Regions from separate parts of the Microbispora sp. ATCC PTA-5024 genome, predicted to be linked through region 1. Evidence: predicted binding sites of a transcription regulator. Region 1 holds the regulator's gene; each other region holds the start of a gene.
The links. Region 1 encodes LexA, which represses DNA repair genes until DNA is damaged. Its sites were predicted from a motif close to TCGAACANNTGTTCGA; they were not measured.
Positions count from the first base shown of each region.

Region 2: the regulator LexA is predicted to act here: its motif matches at 900-915, upstream of ruvC (crossover junction endodeoxyribonuclease RuvC).
Region 3: the regulator LexA is predicted to act here: its motif matches at 4,937-4,952, upstream of recA (recombinase RecA).
Region 4: the regulator LexA is predicted to act here: its motif matches at 1,480-1,495, upstream of MPTA5024_RS34030 (DUF6504 family protein).

Region 1 covers NZ_KI866525.1:923,619-930,771, forward strand. The annotation lists gene MPTA5024_RS30140 (vitamin B12-dependent ribonucleotide reductase) at 1-2,223, opposite strand, end outside; gene nrdR (transcriptional regulator NrdR) at 2,315-2,779, opposite strand; gene lexA (transcriptional repressor LexA) at 3,232-3,945, shown strand; gene MPTA5024_RS30155 (MalY/PatB family protein) at 4,079-5,176, shown strand; gene MPTA5024_RS43945 (cellulase family glycosylhydrolase) at 5,186-6,829, opposite strand; gene leuS (leucine--tRNA ligase) at 7,011-7,153, opposite strand, start outside.
Region 2 covers NZ_KI866528.1:375,902-383,054, reverse strand. The annotation lists gene ruvA (Holliday junction branch migration protein RuvA) at 1-245, opposite strand, end outside; gene ruvC (crossover junction endodeoxyribonuclease RuvC) at 242-844, opposite strand; gene MPTA5024_RS38675 (GNAT family N-acetyltransferase) at 954-2,114, opposite strand; gene MPTA5024_RS38670 (YebC/PmpR family DNA-binding transcriptional regulator) at 2,172-2,924, opposite strand; gene pdxT (pyridoxal 5'-phosphate synthase glutaminase subunit PdxT) at 2,928-3,518, opposite strand; gene MPTA5024_RS38660 (MarR family winged helix-turn-helix transcriptional regulator) at 3,586-4,011, opposite strand; gene pdxS (pyridoxal 5'-phosphate synthase lyase subunit PdxS) at 4,082-4,999, opposite strand; gene MPTA5024_RS38650 (DUF3048 domain-containing protein) at 5,112-6,119, opposite strand; gene MPTA5024_RS38645 (hypothetical protein) at 6,251-6,787, opposite strand; gene MPTA5024_RS38640 (glycosyltransferase family 4 protein) at 6,784-7,153, opposite strand, start outside.
Region 3 covers NZ_KI866522.1:2,565,887-2,573,039, forward strand. The annotation lists gene MPTA5024_RS11625 (S9 family peptidase) at 1-248, shown strand, start outside; gene rny (ribonuclease Y) at 433-2,058, opposite strand; gene recX (recombination regulator RecX) at 2,379-3,683, opposite strand; gene recA (recombinase RecA) at 3,692-4,795, opposite strand; gene MPTA5024_RS11645 (hypothetical protein) at 5,112-5,387, shown strand; gene MPTA5024_RS11650 (ABC transporter permease) at 5,460-6,545, opposite strand; gene MPTA5024_RS11655 (ABC transporter ATP-binding protein) at 6,542-7,153, opposite strand, start outside.
Region 4 covers NZ_KI866526.1:726,568-733,720, forward strand. The annotation lists gene MPTA5024_RS34020 (ATP-grasp domain-containing protein) at 148-1,110, opposite strand; gene MPTA5024_RS34025 (hypothetical protein) at 1,127-1,351, opposite strand; gene MPTA5024_RS34030 (DUF6504 family protein) at 1,571-1,837, shown strand; gene MPTA5024_RS34035 (DNA polymerase III subunit alpha) at 1,920-5,420, shown strand; gene MPTA5024_RS34045 (LysR family transcriptional regulator) at 6,247-7,146, opposite strand.

The DNA.
Region 1 (7,153 bases):
GATGCTCGGCCGCTGGGCCGGCATGCGGCGGCGGGTGGGCCGGGCGACCTCCACGACCTGGACGGCCGGGGCGGCGGCCTCCTCCTCGTCGGAGGACTTCTTCGCGGCCGACAGCGGCTGGCCGACCTTGCAGTTGTCCCGGTAGACGGCCAGCGCCTTGAGGCCGAGCTTCCAGCCCTCGAGGTAGACCTGCTCGATGTCGTCCGCGGTGGCCGACTCCGGCAGGTTGACGGTCTTGGAGATCGCGCCCGACAGGAACGGCTGGGTCGCCGCCATCATCCGGACGTGGCCCATGGGGGCGATGGCCCGCTCGCCCATGGCGCAGTCGAACACCTCGTAGTGCTCGGCCCGCAGGCCGGGGGCGTCGACCACGTGGCCGTGCTCGGCGATGTACTCGACGATCGCCTCGATCTGCTCCTCCTGGTAGCCCAGCCGGCGCAGGGCCCGCGGGATCGTCTGGTTGACGATCTGCATGCTGCCGCCGCCGACGAGCTTCTTGAACTTCACCAGCGCCAGGTCGGGCTCGATGCCGGTGGTGTCGCAGTCCATCATCAGGCCGATCGTGCCGGTCGGCGCGAGCAGCGAGGCCTGGGCGTTGCGGTAGCCGTTCCGCTCGCCCAGCCGCAGGCAGTCCTGCCACTGCCGGGTCGCCTCGGCGTGGATGGTCCTGTCCATCTCGTCGATCGCGCGCAGGTCGTCGTTGGCCGCCGCGTGCTTGCGCATGACCCGCTTGTGCGGCTCGGCGTTGCGCTGGTAGCCGTCGTACGGGCCGACGATCCCGGCGAGCTCGGCCGAACGGCGGTACGACACCGCGGTCATCAGCGAGGTGATCGCGCCGGCGATGGCCCGGCCGCCGTCCGAGTCGTACGCGTGGCCGGTCGCCATCAGCAGGGCGCCCAGGTTGGCGTAGCCGATGCCGAGCTGCCGGTACGCCCGGGTGGTCTCGGCGATCTTCTCGGTCGGGAAGTCGGCGAACGTGATGGAGATGTCCATCGCCGTGATGATCAGCTCGGTCAGCTTCACGAAGTTGGCGACGTCGAACGAGTCGTCGTCGCGCAGGAACTTCAGCAGGTTGATCGAGGCGAGGTTGCAGGAGGAGTTGTCCAGGTGGAGGTACTCCGAGCACGGGTTGCTGGCCGTGATGCGGCCCGTCTCTGGGCAGGTGTGCCAGTCGTTGATCGTGTCGTCGTACTGCAGGCCGGGGTCGGCGCACTCCCAGGCGGCCTGGGCCATCTTGCGGAACAGCGACCGCGCGTCGACCTGCTCGATGACCTCGCCGCTCAGCCGGGCCCGCAGCCCGAAGCCCTCGCCGGCCTCGACCGCGCGCATGAACTCGTCGGACACGCGCACCGAGTTGTTGGCGTTCTGGTACTGCACGGACACGATGTCCTTGCCGCCGAGGTCCATGTCGAACCCGGCGTCGCGGAGGGCGCGGATCTTGTCCTCCTCCCGCGCCTTCGTCTCGATGAACTCCTCGATGTCGGGGTGGTCCACGTCGAGCACGACCATCTTGGCCGCCCGGCGGGTCGCCCCGCCCGACTTGATCGTGCCGGCGGAGGCGTCGGCGCCCCGCATGAAGGAGACCGGGCCGCTGGCCGTGCCACCGCTGGACAGCAGCTCCTTGGAGGAGCGGATGCGGGAGAGGTTGACCCCCGAGCCCGAGCCGCCCTTGAAGATCACACCCTCTTCCTTGTACCAGTCGAGGATCGACTCCATCGTGTCGTCGACGGCGAGGATGAAACAGGCCGACACCTGCTGGGGGGAGAGCGTGCCGACGTTGAACCACACCGGGGAGTTGAAGCTGAAGATCTGGTGGATCAGGGCGTGCTTGAGCTCGTGGTCGAAGATCTCGGCGTCCTCGTCACTGGCGAAGTAGCCGTTCTCGACGCCGGTCCGGGTGTAGACCCCGACCACGCGGTCGACGAGCTGCTTGAGGCTCCACTCGCGCTGGGGCGTGCCGACGGCGCCGCGGAAGTACTTCGTGGTCACGATGTTGGCCGCGTTGACCGACCAGAACTCGGGGAACTCCACGCCGTGCTGCTCGAAGTTGACCGACCCGTCACGCCAGTTCGTCATCACGACGTCCCGCCGCTCCCAGCGGACCTCGTCGTACGGGTGGACGCCGGGGGTGGTGAAGATCCGCTTGATCTTCAGCCCCTTGCGGGGCCGCTTGCCGCCGCGGCCCCCCGCGCCCGGTACGGCGCCGCTCACGGTCTCCGTCATGACTTCCCCCTCCCCAGGGCCCGGTGGAGCCCCTCGTTTCGGACCACGCTCTCCCCTAACCACATCGTGTCGCGCCGCGGCGCGCCGGCGCCTACCGCTCGCCCGCGTCGGCCCGCGCGCCTCTGAGCTGCTCGATCTCCGCCTCGAAGTCGGCGAGGGTCTCGAACCCGCGATAGACGGACGCGAACCGCAGGTAGGCCACCTCGTCGAGCTCCCGCAGCGGGCCGAGGACGGCCACGCCCACGTCGTGGGAGGGGATCTCGGCGGCGCCCGTGGCGCGGATGGTCTCCTCCACCTTCTGCCCGAGCTGGGCCAGCGAGTCCTCGCCGACCGGGCGGCCCTGACAGGCCCTGCGCACGCCGGCGATGACCTTCTCCCGCGAGAACGGCTCGGTGACCCCGCTGCGCTTGCTCACCATGAGCAGGACGGTCTCCTGGGTGGTGAACCTGCGCCCGCACGCGGGGCAGGTGCGCCTGCGGCGGATGGCCCCGCCGTCCTCCGTGGACCTGCTGTCCACGACCCGGGTGTCGGGGTGGCGACAGAACGGACAGTGCATGCCATCGCCTCCCGGAAACGCCCACCAAGAACACAAGGTGTGGTGAACTTACATCGATGTGACTACTAGATGTTGTGGTCCAACCGTAGGAGCGCCCGTCCTTGAACGCAAGTCGGACCGGCACGCCGAGGCGAAGTCGCTGCTCGCCCGGCGTGTCGCGACTCCGGGCACTGCTGGTGCCCCTGGGAACGGGGTGGCGAACCCCGCGATTCCCCGCTTCACCGGTACGGCCGGAAAAGTTGTGCGCCGACATTTTCCGTCACTTGTGAGCTGGGGCTACACGACGGCAACTAAGATCCGTAAAATCGAACACGATAGCGATCGAACTCCCGTACGATGTGCTCGACCTCGACATCGGCGATTTCGATAATATCGAACAATTGTTTGACGCAGATCTTGGATCGAGGTACGGTCGCTCTGTGCGACATGGGGAACACGGATTGAGAGGTGGCATCGTGAGTGACCGAAGTGAGCAAGCGGAGGGCGTCGGCGACCTCGCGGTTCGCAGGCGCGACTCCCTTGGGCTCACCCCCAGGCAGCGCAAGATCTTGGAAGTGATCCGCGACTCGGTCCAGCAGCGCGGCTACCCGCCGTCCATGCGCGAGATCGGGGAGGCGGTTCAGCTCACCAGCACCTCCAGCGTGTCGCACCAGCTGACCGCCTTGCAGCGTAAGGGTTATCTCCGCCGTGACCCGCACCGGCCCCGGGCCCTGGAGGTCCGGCTGCCGGGTGAGCCGGTCCTGTGGGTGGATCCGGACGCCGCCGAGGAGGAGGCCGGGTTCAACCGGCCCACCGCGGCCTACGTCCCGCTGGTCGGCCGGATCGCGGCCGGCGGTCCCATCCTGGCCGAGCAGAGCATCGAGGACGTGTTCGCCCTGCCGAAGCAGCTCGTGGGCGAGGGCACGCTGTTCCTGCTCCAGGTCACCGGTGACTCGATGATCGAGGCCGCGATCGCGGACGGCGACTGGGTCGTGGTGCGCCAGCAGCCCGTCGCCGACAACGGCGACATCGTCGCGGCGATGATCGACGGCGAGGCCACCGTGAAGACGTTCAAGCGCAAGGACGGCCACGTCTGGCTCGTGCCGCACAACCCGAACTACGAGCCGATCCCGGGTGACGAGGCCACCGTGCTGGGCAAGGTGACCGCCGTCCTCCGCAAGCTGTAACCACGTCCATAGGTCCGCGGCCGGTGTCCGGCCGCGGACCGGCGGAAGCGGGATCGCGGCCGCTCTCCGGCCGCGGACCTGCGAGGCGGGATCGTTGCACGCGGGCCAAATCAGGACCAATAGGGTGAGTCGGGTGAATCTCGACCTGCTCTCCCTCGAAGCGGCCCGCTCCCGTGACGGGATCAAGTGGGCCCGCGCCGCGTCCGGCGTCATCCCGGCCTGGGTGGCCGACATGGACTTCCCGGTCCCCGACGCGGTCAGGGAGGCCGTCGCCCGCCGCGCCGCCACCGACCTCGGCTATCCGGACTGGCTCGACCAGCCCTCGGCCGGGCCGCTGGCAGAGGCGTTCGCCGAGCGCATGGAGGCGCGGTACGGCTGGCACGCCGACCCCGGCCACGTGCGCTCGTACACGGACATCAACCAGGCCCTGCAGGTCCTGCTGCACGTCATGACCCGGCCGGGCGACCCGATCGCGATGCACCTGCCCGCGTACGACCCCTTCATCGTCACGATCACCGCCATGGGCCGCCGCCTGGTGCCGATGAGGCTCAGCGCCGAGGGGCGGTTCGAGGTGCCGGACGAGCCCGTCCCGGTGCTCCTGCTGGTCAACCCGCACAACCCGTCCGGGCGCTCGTTCACCCGGGAGGAGCTCGAGTCGGTGGCCGCGTACGCCGAGCGCCACGGCACCCTGGTGATCGCCGACGAGATCCACGCGGAGCTCACCTACGCCCCGGCCCGGCACATCCCGTTCGCCACGATCCTCCCCGGCCGCACGGTCACGCTGACCTCGGCGAGCAAGGCGTTCAACATGGGCGGGCTCCACTGCTCGGTGGCCCACCTCGGCGCGAAGGACGCGCGGGACGCGATCGGCCGTCAGCCCGCCCACATCTACGGCGCCCCCGGCGTCCTCGGCGTGGAGGCCACGGTCGCCGCCTGGCGGCACGGCGATCCGTGGCTGAAGGAGGTGCTGGCGATCCTCGACCGCAACCGCCGCCTGATCGCCGAGCGGCTCCCGTCCCGGGTCCTGTACCGCATGCCCGAGGCCACCTACCTGGCGTGGCTCGACTTCGGCATCCCGGACGCCGCCGGCCTCCTCGAGCGGGAGGCCCGGGTCAAGCTCAACCCGGGCCCCCTCTACGGAGGCGGGGACACCTACGCCCGCCTCAACTTCGCGACGTCGGCGCCCATCCTGGAGGAGATCCTCGCCAGGATCTCCTCCGTGACGGGCTGACCCGCCCGGTCAGCTCGCCGTGCAGGTCACCGGCGACGGGACGCCGTTGGAGCCCGACCAGCTCCCGTTGAAGCCGAACGTCGTGGAGGCGCCCGCGCCGAGCGCGCCGTTGTAGGCGAGGCTCGTCACGGTCACGTTGGCGCCGCTCGCACTGAGCGTGCCGTTCCAGAGCTGGCTGATGCTCTGGCCGTTCGGGAAGGTCCACTTCACGGTCCACCCGGTGGTGGCCGACGAGCCGGTGTTCTTGACGGTCACCTCACCCTGGAAGCCTCCCGGGTACTCGTTGACGACCTTGTACGTGGCTGTGCAGCCCTTGTTCCCGGACGGGCTGGGCGAGGGAGAGGGAGACGGCGAAGGCGACGGAGACGGGGAGGGCGACCGCGACGGGGACGGCGACGGGGACGGCGAGCCCGAGGGGGACGGGGACGGCCCGCCGCCGCCCACCGGCGGGATCAGGTAGGGCTGCAGGATGCTCTGCTTGGCCTGGTCGACCGTGGCCCAGTCGTCCTTGAGGATGCCGCCGGTGTCCCCCGAGTTGGGGTTCCACGACCAGTACGTGAACGACATCCCGTTGACCCCGGAGCCCATGTACTTCATGAGCTCCTGCAGCCAGATCTTGTCGGTGTTGCTGGCCAGCGTCGTGCCGAACTCGCCCACCATGATGGGCGCGATGTTCTGCTTGTACAGGTAGCCCCAGTACTTGTCCCAGATGGCCGGCATGTTCGCCGGGTAGGTCGGGTCGTCGAACCAGGTCTGGTGGTAGACCGACGTGGCGTACTCGTGCGGCGAGTAGACGAGCCGGTTGGCCACGTTCAGCCGGACCGGGTACTGCCCGGCCTTGGTGAGGTTGCCGCCCCACCAGCCGCAGTCCTCGTCGTTGCTGGTGTCGTTGTCCCAGACGTTGGACAGGCCCCCGCTCGGGCAGCTCACGCCCTCCACGAAGATCAGCCAGTTGGGCTGGACGGACAGGATCGCGTTGCCCGCCCGCTCGGCCGCCAGGCGCCAGTCGCGGGCCTGGTCGCCGCAGCCCCAGCAGGAGCCGATCGCGTTCGGGTTCGTGCCGTCCGCGTGCGGCTCGTTGTGCAGGTCGGCGCCGATGACCGTGGAGTTGCCGGCGTAGTGCTGGGCGAGCGACTTCCAGTCGGCGAGCCAGGTCGACTCGGGGACGCCGGAGGTGTACCACAGGGCCGTCTGGCCGGCGCTGGTCGGGCGGTGCCGGTCGAGGATGATCCGCATGCCCTTCTGGCCCGCGTAGTCCACGACCTTGTCGAGGATCTGCATCGGGGACAGGCCGATCAGATCGGGGTTGGAGTAGGTGTTGACGCTCGTGGCCTGCGCGCCCGGCTTCAGCGCGTCGTCGGAGAACGGCACCCGGATGGTGTTGTATCCCAGGCTGGCCATGAGATCGAGTTGGCTCTTCCACGGGTTGTTCGCCCACAGCCCGTGAAAGGTCTTGTTGTCGGTCTCCATGCCGAACCAGTTGATGCCGGTCAGCCGGACGGTGGCGCCCGTGCTGTCGACGATCTTGTTCCCGCTGGTGTGCAGGTAGCCGGTGCCGGTGCCGGCGGCGTTCGCCGGCGAGCCCGCGACGACGAGCACCGTCGCCGCCATCGCGGCCACGGCCGCCAGCCCGCCGAGAATACGTCTGGACAAGACGTGCCTCCCACGCTGAGGGCACGCCGATCGTGAGCCGTACGGTCAGGCGCGCACCCCAGAACCACCGCGCGCTGCGGTGGTGGTCGCGGCATGCCCTGACCGCACGCCTAATCAATATGAGAGATATGTGGCTCGGGCGTAATTTTGTCCACCCAGCCCGGCAGGCGTCAACAACCGGTCACGGGACGATGTTGACCAGCTTCGGCGCGCGGACGATCACCTTGCGCGGCGCGCCGTCCAGGTACGGCCTGACCTTGTCCGAGGCCAGGGCCAGCGCCTCCAGGTCCGCCTCGGAGATGTCCGGGGCGACCTCCAGGCGGT
Region 2 (7,153 bases), on a different contig from region 1:
GGCCCGACCCCGCTGGCGGTCTGCAGCAGCTCGAAGACGGCCCGCTCGTCGTCGGCGGCGAAGCCGTACAGGGTCAGGGACTCCTCGCGGACGACGAGGGAGGTCGCGAGCCGGGCGGGCTCGCCCACGCGGAGGGTGGCGAGCGTGCCGGGGGCGCAGTGGACGAGCACGCCGACGCCGCCCACCTCGACCACGGCGCTGTCGGGCCCGACGGCCGCCACCTGCCCTGCCACGGATGCGATCACCGAGCACTCCCTCCCCCAGGCGGACGCCTGGCCACAGTCCTACCAGAGCCCTCGTCCGCCGGAGGGCCTCCCGGCGCGGGTCCGGGACGCCGGGCCCGGGCGAGCGCCTCGGCGAGCCGGTTCTGGACGCCGCCGCGCCACACGTGGCAGATGGCCAGGGCGAGCGCGTCGGCCGCGTCGGCGGGCCTGGGCATCGCGTCGAGCCGCAACAGCCGGGTGACCATCGTGCCGACCTGCTTCTTGTCGGCGTTGCCGTTCCCCGTGATGGCGGCCTTGACCTCGCTCGGCGTGTGCAGGGCGACCGGCAGCCCCCGGCGCGCGGCGCAGACGATCGCCACCGCGGACGCCTGGGCCGTCCCCATGACCGTGCGGACGTTGTGCTGGGCGAAGACCCGCTCGACCGCCACGGCGTCGGGCCGGACCTCGTCGAGCCAGCGCTCGATCTCCGCCTCGACCGCCACCAGTCGGGAGCCGATGTCGTCGCCCGCCGGGGTGCGCACCACGCCCACCGCCACGAGCCGCAGCGGCGCGCCGGGGCGGCCCTCCACGACGCCGAGCCCGCATCGCGTCAGCCCGGGGTCGACCCCCAGCACCCGCAGCTCGGGCAACCGCACGGCGCCTCCCTGGTCCGCCCGCCCAGCGGCACCGGGACCGCCGAACACGTGTTCGGCGGGCAACTCTACCGTGATCAGGCCGAGGCCGCGCGCCTCAGAAGTAGTCGATCATGTACGCGTCGCAGCCGAAGGCCGCGTCGAGGGCGTCGTCGGTCTCGGGCGAGCCGCCCGAGAGCAGTCCCGCGCGGCGGAGCGTGGCGGTCGGGACCCCGGCGTACAGGGCGGACAGGCCGCCGATCGTGAAGCGGGACGGCGAGCCGGCCGGCCCTGAGGTCTCGGCCGTGCAGCCGCCGTCCGCCACCCGCAGGCGCCACGTGCCCGAGTTGGACGGCCGCAGGGCGTCGTCGACCTCGACGACCGCGTCGAGCGCGACGCCCGCGGGGAAGCCCCGGCGCTCGACGGCGGCGGGCAGGTCGACGATCCGGAACATCCAGCGGTCCTGCGCGACCTCGTCCTTCGATCGCTCGCGCAGCAGCCACAGGACCGGGTCGCGGGGGTCGACGCAGGCCCGGACGGACTTGGCGACCGAGGAGGCCGAGCCGACGAGCGACCAGAGGGCGCGGGCGGTGGCCTCGGAGCCGGCGACGAGGTTGTCCACCTCGATGTCCCCGTCGCTCCAGCGGTAGATCACGTAGCCGTCGTCGGCGAGGTAGCACATGTCGTCCTCGTCGCCGAGCCACAGGCGCCAGGTGCGCTCGTCCCAGCCCAGGGGGCCGGAGGAGCGGGCGGCGGCGTGCACCCGGTCGATCACGCCCATGAGGTCCGGCGCGTCTGCGGGCCCCATGCGGCGGATCTTCACGCCCGCGTCGGGCGGGGAGAGCGTGCGCAGCGCCTCGGACGGCAGGGTGACCCGGTGCCGGCCGCCGGCGTGCTCGTAGCCCACGCTCCGGTAGAGCGGCGTGGTGGCCGGGTAGAGCGCGGAGACCGGCTCCCCCAGCTCGGCGCATCGCTCGATCACGGCCCGCATGAGCATGCGGCCCACCCCGCGCCCGCGGTCCTCGGGGGCGACGGTCACGCTGCCGATGCCGCCCATGGGCATCGCGCGGCCGTGCCACCACTGGCGGAACGGGTTGGTCCGGGCGGCGGCCACGAGCCGGGTGCCGTCGAACACGCCGAGGTAGCGGCGCTCGGGCAGCATCGGCGTGACCAGCTCGCGCCAGGTCTGCGCGGCGCTCGCCGAGATGGGGCCGAACGCCCGCCTGCGGTTGTCGAGCACCGCGTCGAGGTCGTCGATGCCGAGGTCGCGAATCTCCACGAAGGCGAACCTATGCCGCGCCAGGCCGTCCGGGCGAACCGTTTTCCGCCGCCGCTCTCAGACCTCGAGCTTCTCCATGACCTCGTCGCTGACGTCGAAGTTGGCCCAGACGTTCTGCACGTCGTCGCTGTCCTCCAGCGCGTCGATCAGGCGGAACACCTTGCGGGCGCCCTCCTCGTCGAGCGGGACGTTCATCGTCGGCATGAAGCTCGCCTCGGCCGACTCGTAGTCGATGCCGGCGTCCTGCAGGGCCTTGCGGACCGGGATCAGGTCGGACGCCTCGGAGACGACCTCGAAGGTGTCGCCGAGGTCGTTGACCTCCTCGGCGCCGGCGTCGAGGACGGCCATCAGCACGTCGTCCTCGCTCAGCTCGCCCTTGGGGACGATCACGACGCCCTTGCGGTTGAACATGTACGACACCGAGCCCGGGTCGGCCAGCGAGCCGCCGTTGCGGGTGAGCGCGACGCGGACCTCGGAGGCCGCGCGGTTGCGGTTGTCGGTGAGGCACTCGATCAGGATCGCGACGCCGCCGGGCCCGTAGCCCTCGTACATGATGGTCTGCCAGTCGGCGCCGCCGGCCTCGAGGCCGCCGCCGCGCTTGCGCGCCCGCTCGATGTTGTCGATCGGGACGGAGCTCTTCCTGGCCTTGGTGATTGCGTCGTACAGCGTCGGGTTGCCGTCCGGGTCGGGGCCCCCGGTCCTGGCCGCGACCTCGATGTTCTTGATGAGCTTGGCGAACAGCTTGCCGCGCTTGGAGTCGAGCGCCGCCTTCTTGTGCTTCGTCGTCGCCCATTTCGAGTGGCCGGACATCGCCTAGAGCTCCCTCACCATTTCGACAAAGTACGAGTGCACCCGCGCGTCACCGGTCAGCTCCGGATGGAAGGACGTCGCGAGCAGCGGTCCCTGACGGACCGCGACGATCCTATCCCCCGGCGCTACTCGGCCCAGCACCTGAACGCCGGCGCCGAGGGATTCGACCCAGGGGGCGCGGATGAACACCGCGCGCGTCGTGCCACGCCCGGCGAAGTCGAGATCGGCCTCGAACGAGTCCACCTGCCGCCCGAAGGCGTTGCGGCGGACCACCATGTCGATGCCGCCGAGGGTCTGCTGGCCCTCGATGCCGCCCTCGATGCGGTCGGCCAGCATGATCATGCCCGCGCAGGACCCGAAGGCGGGCATGCCCTCCTTGATGCGCAGCCGCAGCGGCTCCAGCAGCTCGAACGCGGCGGCGAGCTTCCACATCGCGGTCGACTCCCCGCCGGGGACGACGAGCGCGTCGACCGCGTCCAGCTCCTCCTGGCGGCGTACGGCGGACGCGGACGCGCCCGACGCCTCCAGCGCGCGCAGGTGCTCGCGCACGTCGCCCTGGAGGGCGAGCACACCGATCTTCGGCGCGGTCGTCACGGCGCTCCCTTCCTACGATGACGATTCAGCGTATGGCCGGCTGTCCCGGCCGCCCAAACCGGACGGCTCAGGCCCGGCCGAGCCTGGCCAGGGCGGGCAGGGCGACCGACAGCGCCCGCCGCTCCTCGGGGGTGAGGGCGTCCAGCCGGCTGGCGAGGTAGGCGATCCTCGCCTCCCGCACGGTCCGCAGCCGGGCGCGGCCCTCGCTGGTCAGCTCCACCGTCCGCACCCGCGCGTCGGAGGCGTCGAACCCCCGGCTCACCAGGCCGGCCTCCTCCAGGCGGTTGATCTGGACGGTCATGGTGGGCAGCTGGACGCCGTGCTCCTCGGCCAGCTCGGTCATCCGGCGGGGGGCCTCCTCCAGGGAGCCGAGCACCGAGTACTGCTGGGCGGTGACGGGCTGGCCCGCCGTGGTCCTGCGCAGCAGCATCACGAGGTGGCGCAGCTCCAGGGACAGGCTCTCGGCCAGCCGGGCGGTCTCGTCCGTCGTCATGTTCGATCATCCGCCGGACGGCGGCCGGAGGCGCCGCGAGCGACGCCGCCGGCTCCCGTCACCGGACGTCCTACCAGCCACGCTCGGCGAGGCGGTGCGGGACGGGGATGTCGTCGACGTTGATGCCGACCATGGCCTCGCCGAGACCGCGGGACACCTTGGCGATCACGTCGGGGTCGTCGTAGAACGTGGTGGCCTTGACGATCGCCGCGGCGCGCCGGGCCGGGTCGCCGGACTTGAAGATGCCGGAGCCGACGAACACGCCCTCGGCGCCGAGCTGCATCATCATGGCGGCGTCGGCCGGGGTGGCGATGCCGCCGGCGGTGAACAGCACGACCGGCAGCCTGCCCTCGCGCGCGACCTCCGCCACCAGCTCGTACGGCGCCTGCAGCTCCTTGGCCGCGACGTACAGCTCGTCCTCCGGCAGGGAGGTGAGCCGCTTGATCTCGCCGCGGATCTTCCGCATGTGGGTGGTGGCGTTCGACACGTCGCCGGTGCCGGCCTCGCCCTTGGAGCGGATCATCGCGGCGCCCTCGGTGATGCGGCGCAGGGCCTCGCCGAGGTTGGTGGCCCCGCACACGAACGGCACGGTGAACTGCCACTTGTCGATGTGGTTGGCGTAGTCGGCCGGGGTCAGCACCTCGGACTCGTCGACGTAGTCGACGCCCAGCGCCTGGAGCACCTGGGCCTCGACGAAGTGCCCGATCCTGGCCTTGGCCATCACGGGGATCGACACCGCCGCGATGATGCCCTCGATCATGTCGGGGTCGCTCATCCGGGAGACGCCGCCCTGGGCGCGGATGTCGGCCGGGACGCGCTCCAGCGCCATGACGGCGACGGCTCCGGCGTCCTCAGCGATCTTGGCCTGCTCCGGGGTGACGACGTCCATGATGACGCCGCCCTTGAGCATCTCGGCCATCCCGCGCTTCACACGGGCGGTGCCGACGGCGGTGGTCTCGTTGACTTCGGGGACGCTGCTGGACACGATCTACCTCACGACGGCGGGCCTACGGGTTCCCCTCCATCGTAGGTCCTGACCGATCCCGACCCTGACGTACCACTATGTCAGGGTCGATCATGCGTTTTGTACGGGATGACCATCAGGGGGCGACGGGCTTGCGCGAGGCGAGCACCACCCAGACCTGTCCGCGGGCGAACGGCATCGGCTTGCCGTCCGCGGTCGTGTAGGTCGTGCCCTCCTTCTCGGAGGGGCGCGACCACCGCATCCGGTAGGCCTGGCCGTCCCGCAGGACGACGCCGGTGCCCTTCCCGACCGTGTGCACGAGCGGGGTGTAGCTGCCGTGGAAGTCGTGGAACTGCGACCGGTCGGTCTTCACCCACTGGATCACGACCGTGGGCGCGCCCTGCTGGCCGCCCTCGGCCGCCATGTCCTTGGCGCCGTCCTGCGTGACCAGCCACCGCTTCTCCGAGGCCGACCAGGCGAAGACGAAGCTCGCGGCCGGATACCTGACCGTCACCCGCTTCTGCGGGGTGCCTCCCGCCGGGGGCTGGTCGGAGAAGGCGAAGCCGATGTCGGCGGCCTTGGCGGCCTGCGGGGCGTGGGCCAGGAGCTTGCGGGGGCTGGCGAACAGGTTGTACGGCGCCACGCGGCCGGGGACCCGCGTGTAGGCGGCGGGGTCGCTGCTGTCGGACACGTCGTACAGCGGCGCCTTCTGCACGAACGGGATCATCTTGGTCTGCACGCCCGAGTAGGCCAGGGCGGGCTTGCCGAACTGCGGCAGGATGTGCAGGTCGGAGATGCGGGCGCTGCGGACCGGGCCGACCTGGGCCGGCAGCTTCGAGGAGAAGATCGCCATGATGCGGGTGAGGCCGCCCTCGACCTGCTCCAGGTAGACGATGTCGGCGCTGCGCAGGCCCATCTGCGGCTTGCCCGCCGAGGTGTTCTCGATCTTCACGGCGAGCACGGGCTTGCGCGCGCTCACCGGCCGTCCGGTGAACGGGTGCTCGGGCGGCGGGGCCGGCGACGGGGAGGCGGCGGCCGGGCTGCCCTCCCCCTGCGCGTGCGGGGCGCCGCCGCCGTCGGAGGAGCACGCCGCCCCGGTGAGGACGACCCCGAGGGCCAGCGTGTAGCCGATCACTGCCCGCACCGCAACAGCTCCTCCCCTGAAGAGCCCCCGTGACCAGGCACGACACGCCCGGTTTGGCGAACCCTCGCGATGAAACGGGACGAGCTTACCGGCCCGGGGCCCGGCTGCCCGCACCAATCCGGCAGAAGGGGTTATTCCGCGGCCAGGGACTCCGGCGGGGCGTCGTCGATCTCGAAGAACTGGGGGTAGTCGGTGTGCCCGGCCAGCCGCAGCGACCGGGCCAGCCAGCGCCGCTGGGCCGTCCGGGTGACGGCGGCGGCGTTGTTGTAGAACCGGCGGGAGTACACGACCTTGGCGACCGCCTCCTCCAGCTCGGCCAGCAGGGCCGACCCCGCGGGCAACTCGGCCAGCTTCTCCCGGAACCGCTCCTGGTCGACGACCGCGCGCAGCGTCCGCGACAGGTCGCTCTCGGCGTGCTCGCGCTCGTCCGGGCCCGCCGTACGGGCCTCGTGGGCGGCGGCGGCCAGCACGAGCGAGGTGGCGGGGTCCAGGATGCGGGACCCGGCCAGCTCCAGGCACACGGCGGCGCGGCGCAGCAGCGCGGCGTCCAGGGCGGCGTGGGCGGTCTCCAGCCGGATGTGCAGCCTGTCGAGGCGGCCGGCCCGCCAGGAGACGTAGACGGCGGCCAGCACCACGATCACGCCCGCCACGAGGATCAGCGTCGTCACGAGATCTCCTCCACCACCCCGCCGGTGGCGTGGGTCACGGTCTCGTACACACGGACGACCTCCCGCGCGACCGTCGACCAGTCGTACTTCCGCACGGCCTGGCGGGCCTCGTCCGACAGCTTGGCCCGGCGCGAGGGGTCGTCCAGCAGGCGGGCCGTCTCACGGGCGAGCGCCGCCGGGTCCCCCGTGGCGAACAGCGCGCCGGCCTGCCCTTCGCCGAGCACCCGGCGGAAGGCCGGGATGTCGCTGGCCAGGATCGGCGCGCCGGCCGACATGGCCTCGGTCAGCACGATGCCGAAGCTCTCGCCGCCCAGGTTGGGGGCGCAGAAGACGTCGACCGAGTGGTAGGCGCGGACCTTGTCCTCC
Region 3 (7,153 bases), on a different contig from region 1:
TGTACGGCTCCCGCGAGCCGCTGGCCGCGGCCGACCGGATCTCCTGCCCGATGCTGCTGCTCCAGGGGCTCGCCGACCCCGTGGTCCCGCCCGCCCAGGCCGAGGCGTTCGCCGACCGGCTGTCGGCCCGGGGCGTGCCGTGCACGTATCTGGCGTTCGAGGGCGAGGGGCACGCGTTCCGGCGCGTCGAGACGAAGAGCGCCGCCCTCGCCGCCGAGCTCGCCTTCTACCTGCAGCTGTTCCAGTAGCCTCCGCCGCGCCGCGGGCCCAGCCGGCGAGACGCAGGGTGCGGGCCCACGCCCGCGGCATACACGGGCAGTGGGACGACAGCGGGGCGGCGGCGCACCGTCGCGCGACGCGGGGCGCAGGGACGCGGGGTCGGCCCGGCAGGGGCCCGGCAGGGGCGCCACAGGGGCGCGGCCTGCCGGCCGGTCAGCGGGCGAACTCGGTGGCCCGCGACTCCCTGACCACGGTGATCCTGATCTGTCCGGGGTAGGTGAGCTCCTCCTCGACCTGCTTGGCCACGTCCCGGGCGATGACCTGCGCCTGGATGTCGTCCACCGAGTCGGGACGGACCATGACGCGGATCTCGCGGCCGGCCTGCATCGCGAAGACCTTGTCGACCCCGTCGTACGACTGGGCGATCTCCTCCAGCCGCTCCAGCCGCTTCACGTACGCCTCGAGCGACTCGCGCCGGGCGCCCGGGCGGCTGCCGCTGATGGCGTCGGCGGCCTGGGTGAGGACGGCCTCCACCGTCCGGACCTCGACCTCGTTGTGGTGGGCCTCGATGGCGTGGACGACGTCCTCGTGCTCGCCGTACCGGCGGGCGATCTCCGCGCCGATCATGGCGTGGCTGCCCTCCACCTCGTGGGTGAGCGCCTTGCCGATGTCGTGCAGCAGCGCGCACCGCTTCACGAGGTCGCGGTCGAGCCGCAGCTCCGAAGCCATGATCCCGGCGATGTGCGCGGACTCGATGAGATGCTTGAGCACGTTCTGCCCGTAGGAGGTGCGGTAGCGGAGCTGGCCCAGCAGCGTCACCAGCTCGGGGTGCATCTCCGTGATCCCCAGCTCGACCAGGGCGTCCTCGCCCGCGCGCACGCACAGGTCGCGCACCTCGGCCTTGCTCCGCTCGTACGCCTCCTCGATGCGCTGGGGGTGGATCCGGCCGTCGAGGACGAGCTTCTCCAGCGTGAGGCGGGCCGTCTCCCGTCGTACCGGGTCGAAGCAGGACAGCAGCACCGCCTCGGGCGTGTCGTCGATGATGAGGTTGACGCCGGTCGTGGACTCGAAGGCGCGGATGTTGCGGCCCTCGCGGCCGATGATCCGGCCCTTCATCTCGTCGCCCGGCAGGTGGAGCACGCTGACCACCGACTCGGCCGTCTGCTCCGTCGCGACCCGCTGGACGGCCAGGGTGACGATCTTGCAGGCGCGCTTCTCGCCCTCCTTGCGGGCCTCGCTCTCGATCTCGCGGACGATCAGCGCGGCCTCGCGCTTGGCCTGGTTCTCGATCTCCTTGACCAGCTCGCCCTTCGCCTGCTCGGCGGTGAGACCCGCCACCCGCTGGAGGATCTCCTGGCGCCGCTCGGCGACCCGTTCCAGCTCCTCACGCCGGTCGGCGAGCTCGGTCTCCGTCTCGGCGAGCTTGCGGGCGCGTTCGACCTGCCTGCGGGCCTCCTCGTCGAGCCGCTGCTCGCGCTCGGCCAGGCGGTTCTCCCGGCGTTCGAGGTCGGACCTGAGCTCCTTGAGCTCGCTCTTGAGGATGCGGGACTCCTCCTCGACCTCCTTGCGCATCAGCGCGGCGCCCTCGGCCAGACCCTCCGACTTCTTGAGGAGCTCCCCCGCGTCGTGCTCCGCCTTGGTCCGGATCTCCTCGGCCTCGCGCCGGGCCCGCTCCAGCTCCTCGTTGACTCCGGCCTTGACCTCGGCCAGCTGCTCGGGTGAGGGGCCGGCGGGCATGGTCATGCCGCCGGTGCGGCGGACCACTATCACAAGGGCGGCGATCGCCACGAGAGCCAGCAGCACCACCGCAACCGCCAGAACGATCACGATCGTGTTCATGCTCGCTCCACCCCTCTCGCCTCAGACACATCTCCAGACGAGGGGTCACGCGCGCAGCACGGCACCACCCGGTGGCGTCACCAGGACAAATATCGCCCAAATCCCCGGCCGCCCTCACAGGCGACCGATCCGGCCCGGAGGCCGATCAAGATCTTTCGTCCGTCGTTCACCGTTATGGGAAACCGCGCTGCGCGGAGTAACTCCTCACTGCGGTCGAGATTAAGCGTCAGAGAGGTAACGAGCAAGCAAAGATGGTCTGTCAAGCGACTTTTGCCGGGGTCGGGTCTCCGGATCCCTCGCCCGCTCCGGCCATGTCGCGGTCATCCGAAGTCGTCGGGAAGGTCATCCGATTCGACGCCCTCGGCCTCCAGCGCCTCGCGGACCACGCGGAACGCCAGACCCGGCGCGTAGCCCTTGCGGGCGAGCATGCCGACCAGCTTCCGGGTGCGGGCCCGGGGGTCGGCCCCCCGAGTCGAGGCGAGCTTCTTGGCCACGAGCGCGCGGGCGGTCTCGACCTCCTGCTCAGGGTCGAGCTGTCCGACCGCGTCCTTCACCGTCTCCTCGTCCACCCCGCGATGCCGCAACTCCTGGGCGAGCGCGCGGCGGGCCAGGCCACGGCCGGCGTGGCGTGAGCTGACCCAGGCGGCGGCGAACGCCTCGTCGTCGATGAGCCCTACTTCGGAGAACCTCTCCAGCACGGCCTGGGCGGCCTCCTCGGGGACCTCCCGCTTGCGCAGGGCGTCGGCGAGCTGGGCCCGTGTCCTGGGGGCCATCGTCAGCAGCCTGAGGCAGATCGCCCTGGCCACCGACTCGGGGTCGGCGTCCTGCCCCTGCGCCGCCGGAGACCCCTCCTGGGGCCCGTCCGGCAGCCACCCTGACCGCCGGCCGCGACGTCCCAGGCCGCGACCCGACACCGGATCTCCCGACGACTCCGGATCTCCCGCAAAAGACGGTGACCACCCGGACCGGCCGTCTCGCCGTCCTCGGTCCGACTCCGGATCTCCCGACGACTCCGGCGACCATTCCGGCCGCCGGCCACGACGTCCCCGGCCGCGACCCGACTCAGGATCCGGATCCCGGCCGAGCAGGGCATCGGGCAGCGCCTCATCGGGCGACCAGCCGGGCCGTCCGCCGCGGCGCCCGCCCGTGCCTGGGCTCTCTCCCGGGCCGCCGGCGAACCATGCGGGGTCCGCGCCCTCGGGAGCGCCGGCGGAATCGCGGTCGCCGGTGTACCCGTCCTGCGGCCACCGCCGGGCGCGCGCGGAGGAGTCCCTCCGACGGCGGCCCGAGCGGGCGCCGGCCCCGAATTCCCTACCGGCGCCGGGGGCGGTCGCCCGGCCGGCCGAGCCGGCAACGTCGGAGCCGGCTTCGCCCCTCTCATGCCTGCGGATCTGCTCCCGGAGCGCGTCGAGGGTGGGCCGGGCCTCGTCGCGGCCCGGTGGGGGCGGGCCGGCATCGGGCTGTGGCCACACCGCATCGGCGTGACGGTCGCCGTGCTCAGGGGCGGAGGGCTCGCCGTCCCACAGGGAGGGAGCGGGGCCCGGGTCAGCCGGACTCCAGGGGCCTGACGTCCAGTCCCCCGATCCCGGCTCGTCGCCGGGACCGGAGGTGTCGTCGCGCCTCATGGCAGCGATCAGACGTCACCGGGCTTGGGCGCGGCGGCGGCCTTCGAGCCACGGCCGGAGGCCGGTGCGGCGGGCGCGGCAGGGGCGGCGGCCGGCGGCTCGCTGGGAGCGTCGAGCCGCGGCCCGACCCCCAGCTTCTCCTTGATCTTCTTCTCGATCTCGTTGGCGATGTCGGGGTTGTTCTTGAGGAAGGTGCGGGCGTTCTCCTTGCCCTGCCCGAGCTGGTCGCCCTCGTACGTGTACCAGGCGCCGGCCTTGCGGACGAAGCCGTGCTCGACGCCCATGTCGATCAGGCCGCCCTCGCGGGAGATGCCGATGCCGTACAGGATGTCGAAGTCGGCCTGGCGGAAGGGCGGGGCCATCTTGTTCTTGACGACCTTCACCCGGGTGCGGTTGCCGACCGGCTCGGTGCCGTCCTTGAGCGTCTCGATCCTGCGCGCGTCAAGCCGCACCGACGCGTAGAACTTCAGCGCCTTGCCACCCGTGGTGGTCTCGGGGCTTCCGAACATGACGCCGATCTTCTCGCGGAGCTGGTTGATGAAGATGGCGGTGGTCCGGGTCTGGTTCAGCGCACCGGCGATCTTGCGCAGCGCCTGCGACATGAGGCGGGCCTGGAGACCGACGTGGCTGTCGCCCATCTCGCCCTCGATCTCGGCCTTCGGCACGAGGGCCGCCACCGAGTCGATCACGATGATGTCGACGGCGCCGGAGCGGATCAGCATGTCCGCGATCTCAAGCGCCTGCTCACCGGTGTCCGGCTGGGAGACGAGCAACGCGTCGACGTCGACGCCCAGCTTCTTGGCGTACTCGGGGTCGAGGGCGTGTTCGGCGTCGATGAACGCGGCGATGCCGCCGCCCTTCTGGGCGTTGGCCACGGCGTGCAGGGCGACCGTCGTCTTGCCGGAGGACTCGGGGCCGTACACCTCGACGATCCTGCCGCGGGGATAGCCGCCGATGCCCAGGGCGACGTCGAGAGCGATCGAACCGGTGGGGATGACCTCGATCGGGGCACGCGCGTCGTCTCCGAGACGCATGACGGAGCCCTTGCCGAACTGCCGCTCGATCTGTGCGAGGGCGGTCTCAAGGGCCTTCTCGCGGTCGTTGATTGCCATTGGGTGCCCCCTGGAGGGTCGTCGTCTTCTCGGTCACCGAAAAGCTACGGGGTGCCACCGACATTTTCCCGGGCTTTCGCGTCGCTGTGGACGAGGGCGACCGGGAACGGCCGCACCCCGGCGGCGACCACTCCAATATAGCCGAACGGCTGTTCGATCACACCTCGAAAGCCCCATCCGCCACGCGGGTGGCGCCGCCGGAAGGCGGACCGCACCCCGGCGTTACATTCCCGGGCCTTACCCGCACATGGTTGTCAGCCCGTTGACCTGCGGCGATCCTTGTACCAAAGCCGGATCTCCACGTGAAGGCGGCGACGTGACGGGGACCAGCGCGTACGGCCGCGAGCGCCGCGCATACCTCGAAGCCCTCGCGGCACGGCTCCCCGAGCGCGGGCTCGCCGGCCGCCTCGTGGGCGCCGACGACCCCGTGCTGTGGGTCTGGCACCCGCGCACGAGGAGGCAGACGATCGTCTTCGCGTCGCCGTCGCGCGAGGGCTGGACCTTCCTGTGGTCGCCTGACGGGCAGGAGAGCGTCGAGGAGCCCGGGCTCACCGCCGAGACGATCCGCAAACAGCTCTCACAGCCCGTCTGACACGCCCGCCCGACCGAGCTCGCCGGACACCCCGCCCGGTCGCCGCTCCCGGCCGCCGTTCCCGGGCGCCCCTCAGCGGATGGCGTCGGCCAGCCGCACCCTCGCCCCCGTGCGCAGGACGGCCCGCTCGTACACGCGGGCGCCGGCCAGCAGGACGGCGGCCACCGCGACGAGCATGAGGACGGCGGCCACGGCCGTCTCCGCGACCGGCACGTCGACGGCGGCCGCGCGCACCGGCATGACCATCGACGAGAACGGCGGGACGAGCGACAGCACCCGTGCGAGCGTTCCCGTGGGCTGGACGGCGGCCAGGTACGCCACGACATAGGTCAGCGTCATCAGCATGGTCATCGGGGTGAGCACGCTGTTGAGCTCCTCCTGCCGGGACACCAGCGAGCCGAAGGCCGCGGCCAGCGCCGAGAAGAAGGCGTACCCGAGGACGAACCACGCGACCGCTCCCGCCACGATCCCGGCCATGCCGGGCGGGAGGTCGGCCGCCAGGCCCGTCGCCGAGGCCGCGGCGAGCCCGGCCGCGATGACGACGCCGAGGTTGATCAGGCCCAGCGCGCCCAGCCCGACGATCTTCCCGCCGAGCAGCTGCCACGGCCGGACGGCGGTCAGCAGGATCTCGACGATGCGGCTGCCCTTCTCCTCGACCACGCCCATGGCGACGAACATGGACGAGTAGATGAGCAGGAAGAACAGCACCATGACGAGCAGGGTCGCGATGCCCGTCCGCACCCCCTGGTAACGGGCGTCCGGCCCGATCGACCGCACGGCCAGCGGGGTGACCTCGATGCCGGACGCGCGGATCCTGGCGTCGCGGTGGGCGCTCTCCAGCAGCAGGCCGAGCTTCGCGTCGAGCTCGCCGCGGGCCACCACCGTGCGGTCGTCGACGAGCGCCGCGTCCACGTCCCCGTCGAGTACGGCCTTCCGCACCGCGGCCTCGTCCGGGTACGTCCGGTATTTCACCTGCGCGCCGGCGGCCGGAGCCGTCCCGACCACGCCCACGTCGTACGTGTCGGGGCCGCCGAAGACCTTCGGGGCGAACGCGACCGCGACGACCAGCAGCGCGCTGATCGCCAGGCTGACGATGTACGACCTCGTCCTGATGCGCGTGCGGATCTCGCGCCCCGCCACCAGCACCAGCGTGTTCACGCGACCGCCTCCCTGAAGATCTCCGCGAGCGTCGGCCGCCGGCGGCCGAAGTGCTCCACCCGTCCCGCGCGCACGGCGGCCCGCAGGACCGCCTGGTCGTCGCCGTCGTCCTCGCTGACCAGCACCTGCCGGTCGCCCTCCCGCGTGAGCCGGCCGGGCAGGCCGTCCGCCCAGCCCGGGGGCGCGTCCCGCACGACGACGGTCAGCGGTCCCCGGCCCCCGGCGTCCCTCAGCTCCTCGACGGGGCCGCAGGCGACCATGCGGCCGGCGGAGATGATGCCGACCGAGTCGCACAGCCGTTCCACGAGGTCGAGCTGGTGGCTGGAGAAGATCACCGGCACCCCGGACGCCGCCTGGTCCTTCAGCACCTCGGCCAGGGCGTCGACGGCGAGCGGGTCGAGGCCCGAGAACGGCTCGTCGAGGACGAGCGCCGACGGGCCGTGCACCAGCGCGACGGCGAGCTGCACCCGCTGCTGGTTGCCGAGCGACAGCGCCTCCACAGCGTCGTCGCGGCGTCCGGCGAGGCCGAGCCGTTCGAGCAGCCCGCCCGCGGCCTTCCTGGCGGCGACGGGGGCGAGCCCGTGCAGGCGGCCGAAGTACTCGACCTG
Region 4 (7,153 bases), on a different contig from region 1:
GCCCGCCGGGCGCCAGCAGGCCCTGGTCCACCATAGCGCGGGTCAGGAAGGGGACCGCCGTGCCGAGGCCGGCCGAGAGCCCGATCAGGCCGGTGATCAGGAGCACCCGCCCGGCGTACGGCCGGAACAGCGACAGCACCCTCCGGTTCATCCGGCGGCTTCGCCGTAGAGGAAGTCGCAGAACGCCTCGATCAGCGGCAGCCCCGTCATGCCTTCGACGAAGAGCCACTGGCCCTGCGGGTTGAGCTCCAGCCAGACGTACTCGCCCTCGTCCGTGAGCTTGAGGTCGAAGATCCCCATCCGCAGGTTCAGCCGCCGCAGGATCGTCAGGAGGTCGTCCTCGACGCGGCCCGGCAACCGGTGCTCCTGCGCCGGGATGTCGAGGTTCGGCCGCCAGTCAAGGTCGTCGGACTCCAGGAGCGCGGCCAGCACGCGGTCCCCGAAGACCTGCGCGCGGACGTGCCGCCGTCCGGGGACGAACTCCTGGTAGATGGCCGGGCACAGGCGGATGGACGCGTCGCCGGCGAGCAGCTCCTCGCTCACCGTCGCCGTGGCGACCGGAGCCCGCATCACCCCGTGGACGGCCTTGACGACGGCTCCCGGATGGGCGGCGCAGAACTCGCGCACCCGCTCCGGCGACTGGCTCACCAGCGTCCGCGGGATCCGCACCCCGAGATCATGGGCCGCGCGGAGCTGGACGATCTTGTTCTGCGCGTCCCAGAACGACCCGGGGTGGTCGACCCACCGGCCCCTGAACTCGGACAGCAGCATGCCCAGCGCGGCGGTGGCGGTGTCGACGTCGATGAGCTCGCGGTCGACGGGGTCGGTCACCTCGGGATTGGCCGAGGTGCGGGGGTTGCCGAGTCGCCGGAACCAGATGACGTCGGCGGTGCCGAGATCCACGGCCGTCCCGTCGGCGGCGGGGAACACGGGGCGGACGAGCCCCTGGGGAGACCAGCTGAGACCGGGCTCGCGGCCGAAGCGGTCGCTCTCGAAGATGTGGACGGTCGCCGGGTGACGGCGCTCGAGCTCCGCCTTCACCGCGTGGGCGTGCAGGTCGCGCTCATGCGTGACGACGCCGATGCGCACGGCCTTCTCCTGGACACGCATGAGCGCGACCCCCTCACTAGCCTCGGGCCGGCATGTAGTCGCAGTCGTCCCAGCCGTCACCCGAGCCGCTGATGGTCTCGTCCGGGTGCAGGTCGGGGCACGCCTCGATGTCGTACGCGCGGTCGAGCGCGAGCCGCTCGATCAGGTCGCGCTCCCACCGGGCGAGATCCGGGGCCGGGGCCGGCCTCATCCGCTCCTGACCCACGAAGATCGCGGGCCGTACCTGCGTGTCAACCGCCATCGCCTCATCCCTTCCGTGCAGGCGGACGCGGGTTCGTCCGTCTGCCGGGATCGTCGCGGCACGCGGTTGTGAGTCGTTTGGAGGACGGTTGCGTCCGGATGGGACTCGGAACTTGCGTTCGGGCTGCTGGGAACGTATGTTCGAAGTAGCGGCAATTCTGACCGAATTATCCGCCCGTCTTCCCCCGGGTGGCCACGCAGCCACAAGGGAGAAGGGGCCTTGAGCAGACTTTACGGCGAACCGATCGAGGTGTGGGTCCGGGACGGTCAGCCCGCTCAGTTCGTCTGGCGCGACCGCCTCTACGCCGTCCGCGAGGTGCAGGACCACTGGGTCGTCGCCCGCGAGTGGTGGAAGACCTCCGACGCCGATCCCGGTGAGCGGCGCTTCTGGCGCGTGGAGGCCGCCTCGGGCAGGCAGGTCGGCACGTACGAACTGCGCTTCGACACGGCCGGCGACGGCTGGCTCCTGCTGAGGGCATGGGATTGATGGGAACGCTCCAGGTTCCCGCCGCCGCGGGCGGGCCGGCACGCGCGGCGGAGACGGTCCGCGCGGAGGGGAGGCCGGGCTGATGGCGTCGTTCACACACCTGCACACCGCGTCCGCCTTCTCGCTGCGGTACGGCACGGCGTTCCCCGAGGCCCTGGTCCGCCGGGCGGCCGAGCACGGCATGGACGCGCTGGCGCTGACCGACAGGGACGGCCTGTACGGCGCGATCAAGCACATCCGGGCCTGCCACGGCACGGGCCTGGCCCCCATCGTCGGCGTCGACCTCGCGCTCGACGGCGGCCCCGCGAGCCGCGGCAGGCGGGGCGACCCCCCGCGGATCGTCGTGCTGGCCCGCTCCGGCGGCTGGGGGGCCCTGTGCCGCCTCGTGACGGCCGCCCACCACGCCGGGGAGCGCGGCGAGCCGTACGTCACGCCGGGGATGGTGGCCGAGCACGCGACCGGCCCGGACGGCGAGCCGCTGCTCGTGGTCATGCTCGGCCCCCGTTCGGGCGTCGGGCGGGCCGTCGCCGAGCGGCGGGACGACCAGGCCCGCTCCCTGCTGGCCGCGTGGCGCTCGGTCGTGCCCGACCTCGTGATCGAGGTCGCCGACCTGTTCGGCTACCGCGACGCGAACATCGCCGCGCGCATGGCGGGGCTCGCCGACTCGATGGGCGTGCCGGTCGTGCTGACCAACGCGGTCCGCTACCTGGACGCCGCCGACCACCAGGTGGGCGACGTGCTCGACGCGGCCCGCAAGCTCGTGCCCCTCGACGGACGGCACCTGGACCACCCGACGGCCCACGCGTACCTGAAGGACGGCGCCGAGATGGCCCGGATCGCCGCCCGGATCTGCGGCGGCGACTCCGGCCGCGCGGAGCGGCTGCTGGCCGAGACCCGCCGCGTCGCGGAGCGGTGCGCGCTCGACCCCGTCGCGGTCGTCCCCCTCCTCGATCCCGTCGACCCCCGGCTCCACCTGCCCGAGACGGACGCCGACCCGGTCCCGCTGCTGAGGCGCAGGTGCGAGGACGGGCTCGGCCGGCGTGGCCTGGACCGGTCGCGCGAGGCGCGGGACCGCCTGGCCGCCGAGCTCGCGGTGATCGAGAGGAAGCGGCTGTCCGGATACTTCGTGGCGGTCTCCGGGATCACCGACATGATCCGCTCGCTGGGCGTCCGCTGCGCGATCCGAGGCTCGGGCGCGGGGTGCCTGGTGAACTACCTGATCGGCATCGGCGAGGTGAACCCGCTGGACCACGGCCTGCTGATGGAGCGCTTCCTGTCCGAGGGCCGCCGGGGGCTGCCCGACATCGACATCGACGTCGAGTCCGCCCGCCGGCTCGACTGCTATCGGGCCATCCTCGACCGGTACGGCGAGGCCCGCGTGGCGTGCGTCTCGATGATGGAGACCTACCGCGCCCGCAGCGCCATCCGGGACGTCGGGTCGGCGATGGGCCTGCCGCCGCACGAGATCGACGTCATCGCCAAGGCGTTCCCGCAGGTGCGGGCCAAGCAGATCAGGGCCGCGCTGTCCGACCTGCCCGAGCTGCGGGACAGCGGGCTGAACGACCGGTCGCTGCAGGCCGTGTTCCGGCTGGCCGAACGGCTCGACGGGCTGCCCCGGCACATCGCCCTGCACCCCTGCGGCGTGCTGGTCGGCAACTCCTCGCTCCGCGAGCGCACGCCGGTCGAGCGGAGCCTGCTCGACTTCCCGATGTCGCAGTTCGACAAGGACGACGTCGAGGAGGCGGGGCTGCTCAAGCTCGACGTCCTCGGCGTGCGCATGCAGTCCGCGCTGGCCTACTCCCTCCAGGAGATCGAGCGGGTCGACGGCCGGCGGATCGACCTCGACGCGGTGCCGCACGACGACGCCGAGACCTACGACCTCATCCGCGTCAGCCGCACGCTCGGGTGCTTCCAGATCGAGTCGCCCGGGCAGCGGGAGCTGGTGGCGAAGCTGGAGCCCCGCACCATGCACGACCTGATCGTGGACATCTCGCTGTTCCGGCCGGGGCCGGTCAACTCCGACATGGTCACGCCGTACCTGGAGACCCGGCACGGCTTCCGCGCGCCGCAGTATCCGCACGAGAGCCTCCGGGAGGCGCTGCGCGAGACCAACGGCGTGGTCGTCTTCCACGAGCAGGTCCTCAAGGTCATCGACGTCATGACCGAGTGCGGGCTGTCGGAGGCGGAGCGGGCCCGCCGCGGCCTCGGCACGCCGGAGGGCCGCGAGGCCGTCCGCGCCTGGTTCGTCCCGCTCGCCCGGGAGAAGGGCTTCCCCGAGGCGACGGTGGAACAGGCATGGCACGTGCTCGACGCGTTCGGCGGGTTCGGGTTCTGCAAGGCGCACGCGGCGGCGTTCGCGCTGCCCACCTACCAGTCGGCCTGGCTGAAGCGGCACCACTCGGCGGCGTTCTTCGCCGGCGTGCTCACCCACGAGCCCGGCATGTACCCCAACCGGGTCATCCTCGACGAGGCCCGCCAGTGCGGCGTGGAGATCCTGCCGCTGGACGTCAACCGCTCGGGGGAGAGCTGGCTGGTGGAGCGGACCGGCCCGGTGCCGCCGCGCCGGCCCGGCGAGCTGCGCGTGGACGAGCTCGGCCGGGGGTACGGCCTGCGCGTGCCGTTCTCGGCCGTCAAGGGGATCAGCGACGCCGAGGTGGCCCGGATGGTGGCGGGCCGGCCCTACACCTCACTCTCCGACTTCTGGGAGCGGGCCCGCCCCTCACGGCCGGTGGCGGAGCGGATCGTGGAGGTCGGCGGGTTCGACGCGCTGCACGGGCTGCGGCCGGGGGAGCCGCGGTGGCGGCCGGGTGAGCTGACGCGGCGCGACCTGGTCGCGCAGGTCGGCGCGCTGGAGCGGGCCTCCGCGACCGGCGTGACGGCGGGGTCGGCCGTCCAGCTGCCCATGGAGTTCACCGACCGGGTCACGCCGGGGGAGCTGCCGGAGATGACCGAGGCCGAGGCCGTGGAGGCCGAGCTGGCGATCCTCGGCATGGACGTCAGCCGCCACGTGATGGCCTTCCACGACGACCTGCTCGACGCGATCGGCGTGACCCGGGCGAGGGGCCTGCTGACGTGCAGGAACGGCGCCGAGATCCTGGTGGCCGGGGTCAAGGTGGCCACCCAGACCCCCGCCGTGCGGTCGGGCCAGCGGGTCATCTTCGCCACCCTGGACGACTCGACCGGCCCGGTCGACCTGACGTTCTTCGAGTCGGTGCAGGGGCACACGGCGGCGACCGTCTTCGGCTCGTGGATGCTGGTCGCCAGAGGCGTGGTCCGGCGCACCGGGGGCAGGGCGGTCTCGCTGCGCGCCCTGCACTGCTGGAACCTCGTGGACCTCGACTGGCTGTGGCGCACCCAGGGGATCGACGCGGTCCGGGCCGCGCTGAGCGAGACCCCCGCGCCCGGCGGCGGGGTGGGCGGACGGCCGATCGAGTACGGCAACGGGTTCCGCGTGTCGCCCTACTCGGACAACGGCGCTCCGCCCGCCGCCCGCGAAGGCCGGTTCCTCGGCCGGCCCGGGGAGCCCCAGCGCCGGCTCTGGCACGCCAGCTCCGGAAGCTCGGGCCCCACCTCCGGCCGCTGAGCCGCCGCCGTCTCGCGGTACCGCCCGCCGCGGGACGGCGGCTCCGCCACGGAGCCCCTGCCGGCGCCTCCGCCCGGCGTGGCCGTCCTCCCGCCACTCCCGCGGCGCGGCGGGAGGGCGGGCGCGTGCCTGGCCGTGACCTCGCGCACGGTCGCCGCGCACAGGAGGGCGGCGACCGCCGTGGCGGCGAGCTCGGGCAGCCCCAGCCCGGTCAGCGCGTTCAGCCGCTCCGGCCGCACGACCAGCAGGGACAGCGCCGCGAGCCAGCTCAGCCACCAGCAGGCGAGCAGCACGAGCCACCGGCCGCGATCACCGGGGGCGCCCTCAGGGCCGGCGTCGCGCCAGGCCCGGTCGGCCAGGACGGGAGGGGCCACCAGGTTGACGCCCGGCACGAGCCAGGCCGCCGCCAGCACGACTCCCGGGGTCGCGGGGCGCACGCGGCGCAGCCACGTGAGGTAGGCCAGCGCCGCGGCCGTCGTCGCCGCCACGAGGACGATCATCAGCACCGCGAAGACCGTCGCCGCGCCCACGACCAGGTTGGCGCCGGGAGCGTGCGGGTCGGCGCCGAACGACGCGATCTGCCGGGCCAGCCGGCGGCCTCTGACCTGCTCGAAGACGGCCAGCGCCGCCACCGCGACGACCTGAGCGGACAGGGTCGCGTAGACCCCCGCCGCCGCCCGGCCCACCGCCGGCGACGGCCCCGAAGACGAGAGGGACCGCATGCGGTCCCCCCTGGCTGCGCTCGTCACGCCTGAGTCCTATCCCGTCCGCGCTTCCGTTAATCAGCCGTCGATCGGCGCAGTACGACCATCCTCCGTACGGGAGGTCAGCGGGCGGTGAGGGCGTGGACGACCCGCCGGGCCGGGCCGTCGGGCAGGGACCCGTGCAGCACCTCGATCCGGTGGACCAGCCGGGGCCAGGCCAGCGGCACGACGGCTCCGCAGGCCGCGGCCGAGCGGGGGAGCAGGGCGAGGCCGTGCCCGGCGGCCGCCAGGCGGGCCAGCGTCGCCACGTCGTGTCCCTCGTAGCGCATCCCGGTCCGGAACCCGTCGATCCGCGCCACCGCGCGCAGCCGGTCGAGCGGCAGCACGCCCGGGGCGTCCACCCACAGCGCGTCGGCCAGCGCGTCCAGCCGCAGCCCGGGACGGCCGGTCAGCGGGTGTCCCTCCGGGAGCACCACGACCAGCGGCTCCTCGCCGACGCCCGAGGAGGTGAGCGGGCCCACGTCCGGCAGCGCGAGGGGGTCGCTCGGCGCGGCGGGGCCGTCCACCAGAGCCAGGTCAGCCTCGCCCGACGCCGCCAGCGCCACCGCCGCGCCGGCATCGGCCGTCCGCACGGTGACCGTCCCCGCCGCGGCCGGGCTGTCCGCGGACCCCTCAGGGGCCGGGCCGGCGGCCGCCCTGGCCAGGGCCGCGGCAGTGGCAGGGGTGACGGCCAGGGGCGAGGCGGCCACGGTGACCACCTGCGACTCGGCCACCACCCGGGCGACGTCGGCCCGGGCGGCCCGCAGGCGCAGCAGGAGCGGACCGGCGTGCTCGAGCAGCCGCTCGCCCGCCCGCGTCGGCCGGACCGGGCGGCGCAGCAGCAGGGGGACGCCGAGGTCGGCCTCCAGCGCCGCGATCTGCTGGGACACCGCGGGCTGCGTGTACCCGAGCCGGTCGGCGGCGGCGGAGAACGACCCCTCGCGGACCACGGTCACGAACGTGCGCAGCAGATGCGGATCCACGTCCATC